DNA from 2 places in the Nocardioides sp. REDSEA-S30_B4 genome. Region 1 is predicted to be linked to the other one. Evidence: riboswitches for the same ligand, from Rfam matches in the RefSeq annotation. Region 1 holds a riboswitch; the other holds the start of a gene.
What was found. Region 1 has a riboswitch for cobalamin ahead of A6R01_RS01260 (CbtB-domain containing protein). Riboswitches for the same ligand answer to the same signal wherever they lie in the genome.

Region 1 (3,494 bases):
CGGCCCGGCCCGCGGCGACCGCGCGGACCATCGCCGGCGTCACCGAGGCCGGGTAGGCCGAGACGCCGTGCGCCGCGACCCCGTGGTCGCCGGCGAAGACCACCAGACGCACCTCGCCGGTGCGGCGCAGGTCCGGGGGCGGCACCTGGCCCGTGGTCGCGCAGAGCCAGACCGCGAGGTCGCCCAGCCGGCCCAGCGCCCCGGCCGGGACCGCCAGGGCGGCCAGTCGTCCGGCGGCCGCTGCGCGTGCGCCGGGATCGGGCGGAACCACGCTCACAGCGAGACCGCCAGCGTGCGGCGGGCCAGGTCGCGCCGTGCGTCGGCGGCCAGGCGACCCACCAGCCCGGTCAGCACCACCCCGAGCACGGCCCACAGCGTCGCCTGCACCACGAGCGAGGCGGTGCGGAACTCCCACAGCGTGGCCGCCGGGAACCCGTCCACGTCGGCACCCGCCGGCAGCAGCAGGCCCGCGCCGACGACGAGGGTGAGGTACCCGACCACCGCGGCCACCGACGCGACGTACCCGCCCACGCGCCGCGACGCCCGGACCGCGACCACCACGGCCAGGACGGCGAGCACCACCGAGAGGCCCGCGAAGCCGAAGTACGCCGCGGTCCGCTCACCGATCGTCTCGCCCGAGCCGACCGCCGGCGGGTTGGCGGGGTACTTCCAGAACGGCACGAGCGCGAAGGAGACGAAGCCGACCAGGCCCACCACCGCCGTGGACTGGGCCGGGGAGAGGGAGCCGAGGCGACCGACGGCGTACGCCGCTGCGAGACCGACCAGGCCGCCGAGGGCGATGCCGACCAGCACCGTGGACAGCCACAGGCCGACGGTGCGCTGGACGGTGCGGCTGACGACCGCGTCCTCCTCGGCGTGGGAGTGGGCGGCGCTGCCCTCGGCGTGCTCGTGGTCGGCGGGCGCGGTGGACTCCAGGGCGATCGCCTGCTCCACGGGGGGCTCGCCCACCTGGTGGGCGACGGCGAACGTGACGAGGCCGGCCAGCAGGCCGGCGAGCAGTCCTCGGACGAGGAGGGCGCGGGCGTGCACGGTCGCCCTCAGTGGCACGGGTAGCCGAGCAGGTGGCGGCCGTCGTGCGTCAGCTCGTGGACGAACGAGCCCGACGGCACCGACACGGCGCCCTGGTCGACCCCGACGAAGAAGAGCAGGAGCAGGCCGAGGGTCCCGAGGAAGAGCGTCCATGGGGCGAGCTCACGCAGCGAGACGGGGGCGAGCCCGTCCGACAGCGGGGCGGCGGGCGAGATGGGCAGGGCAGACTGCGACATGAGTCCTCCTCAGGGATGACTGCGTCCCTGGTCGATGTGGATGGAAGCGGACGGTCGGGTCTGACTTCCACCCACCGACTCACCGTCGTACGACGACTCGCGGAGGGCGGTCACAGTAGCGCGACTGCGCCGGATTCCCACCGGCTTCCTCACGCCCGCTCGCCGAACACTAGGGCATCGCTGCTCGGACGGGAACGACCGTCCGCCTCCGGGTGTTGGTACGGTCCTCGGGCCAGTCACTGGGAACCCGGTGAGAATCCGGGACTGACGCGCAGCGGTGTGGGTGACGGGCCGGGCAGCACGCCACTGGCGGGGATCCTCGGGAGAGGTGAGCCGCTGGGAAGGCGCCCGGTGCCGAGTGAACCCGAGTCCGAAGACCTGCTGGCCCTTGCGGCAGCCGCCGTGAGGTCGCAGTCGGGCTCCGCGCACGAGCCCGGACCTCGAAGGAGCTGGCCCGGTGCCCGTGTCGTCCCGTCATCGTCCCGATCGCTGTCCCGCGCTCTGCCGCCCCTGGCCGGCCGACGACGGCCTGCTGGTCAGGCTCCGCCTGGTGGGCGGCCGCGTGGCGGTACGTCGCCTCCGCGCACTGCTCCACGTGGCCGAGCGCTGGGGCGACGGCCGGCTGCACCTGACGGGACGGGCCAACCTGCAGCTGCGAGCCCTCCCCGCCGATCCGCTCTCGCCGGGGGCGGTGGCTGCCGAGGTCGTCGACGCCGTGCTCGCGACCGGCCTGGTGCCCAGCCGCAGCCACGAGCTGGTCCGCAACGTGATGGTCTCCCCGCAGACCGGTCACGCGGGTGGCCGGGCCGACCTGCGACCCGTCGCCGACGCCCTCGACGCGGCTCTGTGCGCGGACCGCCGGCTGGCCGACCTGCCGGGCCGGTTCCTGTTCGTGCTCGACGACGGGCGTGGCGACCTGGTGGAACGCGACTGCGACCTGGGCCTCGTCGCGGTGGACGACGGGGCCGCGCAGCTCCGGGTCGGCTCTGGATGGGGGCCGGTCGTGGCCCTGGACGAGGTCGCCGAGACGCTGGTCGGGCTGGCCGCCCGGTTCCTGGACCGGCGCGGTCACGGCCCGTCGGCGGCATGGCACGTGCGGGAGCTGGACAGCCCGCTGGTGCCGGTCGAGCCCGTCGACGCGCGAGTCCCCGGGGAGTGCCCGCCGCTGCCCCACGGTCCGGTGCCCGGCGGCCGCCACGTCGCCGCGCCCGGTGGGGCGCTGGACCGCACCACGGTCGGGTCGTGGCCCGACGGCGAGGTGGTCGTGACCCCCTGGCACGGCGTGCTGCTACCCGAGTCGCTGCTGCCCGAGGGGAGTGCGGCATGACCTGGCAGCCGAGCGCCCCGGCGCGTCGCTACGACTACGTCACCGACGGGCCGGCGATCTACGTCGACTCCTTCGCCACGATCCGTCGCGAGGCCGACCTCTCCTCGGTGCCCGCGTCGGCCGAGCGACTGGCGGTGCGGATGGTGCACGGGTCCGGCCAGGTCGACCTGGTGCCGGACCTGGTGATCCACCCCGAGGTGGTGCCGGCCGCCCGCGAGGCGCTGGAGGCCGGGGCGCCGGTGCTGTGCGACGCACGGATGGTCGCCGTGGGCGTCACCGCGTCACGGCTGCCGCGCGGCAACGAGGTGCGCTGCGACCTGACCGACCCCCGGGTCCCGGGGCTGGCGGCGCGGTGGGGCACCACGCGCACCGCGGCCGCGGTCTCGCTGTGGGAGCCGGTGCTCGAGGGCGCCGTGGTGGCGATCGGCAACGCCCCGACCGCCCTGTTCCACCTGCTCGAGATGCTGGTGGACGGCGGCCCGCGTCCCGCGGCGATCGTCGGCTGCCCGGTCGGGTTCATCGGAGCGGCGGAGTCCAAGCAGGCCCTCGCGGACCTGCGCCGCGACCACGGCATCGACGTCCCGTTCGTGACCGTCCGCGGGCGTCGCGGCGGCTCGGCGATGTGCTCCTCGGCGGTCAACGCGCTGGCCCAGGAGGCGGAGTGAGCGGCCCGGGGGTGCGGCCGGACCGGCCGGGCCGGTTCTGGGGGGTCGGCGTCGGCCCCGGTGACCCCGAGCTGGTCACCCTCAAGGCCGCACGGCTCATCGGCGCCGCCGACGTGGTGGCCTACCACGCGGGTGTCGGCAAGCAGTCGAACGCGCGACGGATCGCGGCGGACCTGGTCCCCGCGGGCTGCGTCGAGGAGTGCCTGACCTACCCGG
Region 2 (3,494 bases), on a different contig from region 1:
GGCTCGTTCCGGCTCGACCTGAGCGGCGGCCACACGCTGGTGGCCCGTCGGGTCGTCGCCGCCACCGGCGTCACCGACGAGCTCCCCGAGATCGAGGGCCTGGCCGAGCAGTGGGGCCGGGGAGTCGTCCACTGCCCCTTCTGCCACGGCTACGAGGTGCGTGACCAGCGGCTGGTGATGATCGTCGCGCAGCCGCTCGGGCTCCACGCCGCCCCCGTCTGGCGGCACCTGAGCGACCGGCTCACCGTCGTCCTGCACACCGACCTCGGGCCAGACGTCGAGCGCGACAGCATCGCGCCGCTGGAGGCCGCCGGCGTGCCCGTGGTCCGCGGGCCGGTGCGGCGCGTCGTCGAGGCACCCGACGGCGCCGTCGCCGGGGTGGAGATGGTCTCCGGCGAGGTGCTCGCGGCCGACGCCGTGCTCGTCGGGTCACGCTTCCGGGCGCGCGCGCACGTACTCGCGGACCTGGGCGTCGAGCCCACCGACCATCCCAGCGGCGCGGGGGACTTCGTGCAGGTCGACCCGATGACGGGCGAGACCGCCGTGCCGGGCGTCTACGCGGCCGGCAACCTCACCGACCCCAGCCTGCAGGTGCTGCCGGCCGCGGCCCATGGCAGCCGGGTCGGCGCCATGGTCGCTTTCAGCCTGGCGTCCGAGGACCTGCGGACGGCCGCCCGGGACTCGGTGCGGACGTCGGGACAGCGACACGACTGGGAGCAGCGGTACGCCGGCGAGGACCGGATGTGGAGCGCCAACCCCAACGGCACCCTGGTCCAGGAGGTGGCCGGCCTCACCCCGGGCCGCGCACTGGACGTGGGTGCGGGGGAGGGGGCCGACGCCCTGTGGCTCGCCGAGCAGGGCTGGCGGACGACGGCGACCGACATCTCCCAGAACGCACTGGACCACGTGGCCGCCGAGGCCGTGCGTCGCGGGCTCGACGTCACCTGCCTGCAGGCCGACGCGGTGGTGGCCGGTGCCTTCGGCGACGAGCCCTACGACCTGGTCTCCCTGCAGTACGGCTCGTTCCACCGCTCGCCCGACCGCACGGGGGTGCGCAACCTCCTCGGCGCCGTGGCGCCGGGAGGGACCCTGCTGGTCGTCGCCCACGACCTCGCGCCGATGCGCGAGCCGGTCGACGTGGCCGAGCAGACGCGGATGTTCGATCCCGACGCCTACGTGGGGGTCGAGGAGATCGCCGTGGCGGTGAAGGACGACGACGCCTGGGAGGTCGAGGTCCTCGAGACCCGTCCGCGTCCGCCGGGGGCCGCCAGCAGCCACCACGTCGACGACGTGGTGCTGCGGGCGCGCCGTCTCGCGTGACCCGCTGCCGTCAGGGCCCGGGCGCAGGTGCCCTAGGGTGACGGCACACGTCTCGTGGTGACAGGAACCCGGTGCGACTCCGGGGCGGTTCCGCCACTGTGACGCGGTGGGTCCCCGCACCTCGGGGCCCACCGCGAAGCCAGACACTGGCCACGGGACCTCCGCCGAGCAGGGGCGAGAACCCCGAGGAGAAACCCATGGGCCAGACCCGTCGTGCGCGCATCGCGCTGCTGTCCACCTCCGACACCGACCTGCTGTCCGCGCGGGCCAGTGGCGCCGAGTTCGTCCTGGCGAACCCCTCGCGGCCCGGGCACCAGACGATGGCGGAGGCCATCGAGGGCTGCGACCTGGTCGTCGGACGCGTGCTGGGCTCCCCGCAGGACCTGTGTGACGGCTTCGTCCGGGTCCGCGCGACCGGCATGCCGACCGTGGTCCTGGGCGGGGAGCAGCAACCCAGCGCGGAGCTGATGGAGCTCTCCTCGGTGCCGATCGGCGTGGCCGCGGAGGCGCACCGCTACCTCGCCGAAGGCGGCCCGGAGAACCTGCGCCAGCTGCACGCCTTCCTCTCCGACACGGTGCTGCTGACCGGTGAGGGTTTCGAGCCACCGGTCGAGGTGCCGCAGTGGGGGATGGCGGGCCGGGGTCTCGTGGCTCGTTCCGCTCGCACCTCGACCGGCGAGGGGGCTCCCCGTGTGCAGGAGCTGCCGCGGGTCGGGGTGCTCTACTACCGGGCCCACGAAGTGTCGGGGAACGCCGGTTTCGCCCACGCCCTGGCCGACGCGATCGACGCGACGGGTGAGGCCGTGGGCGTCCCCGTCTTCGCCGGGTCCCTGCGCTCGGCGCCCGACGAGCTGTACGACGCGCTCGGCACGCTCGACGCCCTGGTCGTGACCGTGCTGGCCGCCGGAGGGACCACCCCGGCCGGCGCGAGCGCGGGCGGCGACGACGAGGCGTGGGACGTCGAGCGCATGCGAGCGCTGGACATCCCGGTCCTGCAGGGCCTGTGCCTGACCAGCAGCCGCGCGGAGTGGGAGGCCAACGACGACGGGGTGACGCCCCTGGACTCCGCGACGCAGGTGGCGATCCCCGAGTTCGACGGCCGGATCATCACCGCGCCCTTCTCCTTCAAGGAGGTCGACGAGGACGGTCTGCCGCACTACGTCCCCGATGCCGAGCGCTGCCGGAGGGTCGCGCGGATCGCGGTCAACCACGCCCGGTTGCGCCACGTCCCGCCGGCCGAGCGCCGACTGGGGCTCGTGCTCTCGGCGTACCCCACCAAGCACAGCCGGGTCGGCAACGCCGTCGGTCTGGACACGCCTGTCTCCACCGTCCGGCTGCTGGGCCGGCTGCGCGACGCCGGCTACGACCTCGGGCTCGACGACCCGGACGCGGTGGTCAGCCGGGTCCTGGCGATGGCCGAGGACCCCGCGTGCACCGACGCCGAGGCGGGCGACGCGCTCATCCACGCACTCATCGACGCGGGCGGCCAGGACGAGGAGTGGCTGACCACTGCCCAGCTCACCGAGGCGCACGTGCGGATCACGCCGGAGCAGTACGCCGCGTGGACCGCCGACCTCGACGCGGGCCTGCGAGCAGGGATCGAGGAGGCCTGGGGTCCCGCGCCGGGCACGTTGTTCCGCAACGACGACGGGGAGCTGGTGCTGGCGACGCTGCGCGCCGGCAACGTCGTGCTGCTGATCCAGCCGCCGCGCGGCTTCGGGGAGAACCCGGTCGCGATCTACCACGACCCCGACCTCGCCCCGAGCCACCACTACCTCGCGGCCTACCGCTGGCTGGAGGCGGCGCAGGAGACCGGCGGCTTCGGCGCGCACGCGTTGGTCCACCTCGGCAAGCACGGCTCGCTGGAGTGGCTGCCCGGGAAGAACGCCGCGCTCTCCGCGGCATGCGCCACCGACGCCGTGCTGGGCGACCTGCCGCTGGTCTACCCGTTCCTGGTCAACGACCCCGGCGAGGGGGCGCAGGCCAAGCGCCGCGCGCACGCCACGATCGTCGACCACCTGGTGCCGCCGATGGCGCGCGCCGAGGCGTACGGCGACATCGCCCGCCTCGAGCAGCTGCTCGACGAGCACGGCAACATCGCCGCGATGGACCCGGCGAAGCTGCCGGCGATCCGCGGCGAGATCTGGCAGCTGATGAAGGCCGCCGAGATGCAC

Region 2: linked by a shared signal. The riboswitch ahead of A6R01_RS13725 (cobaltochelatase subunit CobN) and the one ahead of A6R01_RS01260 (CbtB-domain containing protein) in region 1 are both predicted to bind cobalamin.

Annotation. Positions count from the first base shown of each region.
Region 1 is NZ_LUPI01000006.1:23,752-27,245, reverse strand. It holds gene cobT (nicotinate-nucleotide--dimethylbenzimidazole phosphoribosyltransferase) at 1-271, opposite strand, end outside; gene A6R01_RS01265 (CbtA family protein) at 274-1,068, opposite strand; gene A6R01_RS01260 (CbtB-domain containing protein) at 1,059-1,286, opposite strand; cobalamin riboswitch at 1,322-1,472, opposite strand; cobalamin riboswitch at 1,486-1,687, shown strand; gene A6R01_RS01255 (nitrite reductase) at 1,744-2,613, shown strand; gene A6R01_RS01250 (precorrin-8X methylmutase) at 2,610-3,278, shown strand; gene A6R01_RS01245 (precorrin-2 C(20)-methyltransferase) at 3,275-3,494, shown strand, end outside.
Region 2 is NZ_LUPI01000076.1:282-3,775, reverse strand. It holds gene A6R01_RS13730 (bifunctional NAD(P)/FAD-dependent oxidoreductase/class I SAM-dependent methyltransferase) at 1-1,320, shown strand, start outside; cobalamin riboswitch at 1,359-1,490, shown strand; partial or broken gene A6R01_RS13725 (cobaltochelatase subunit CobN) at 1,518-3,494, shown strand, end outside.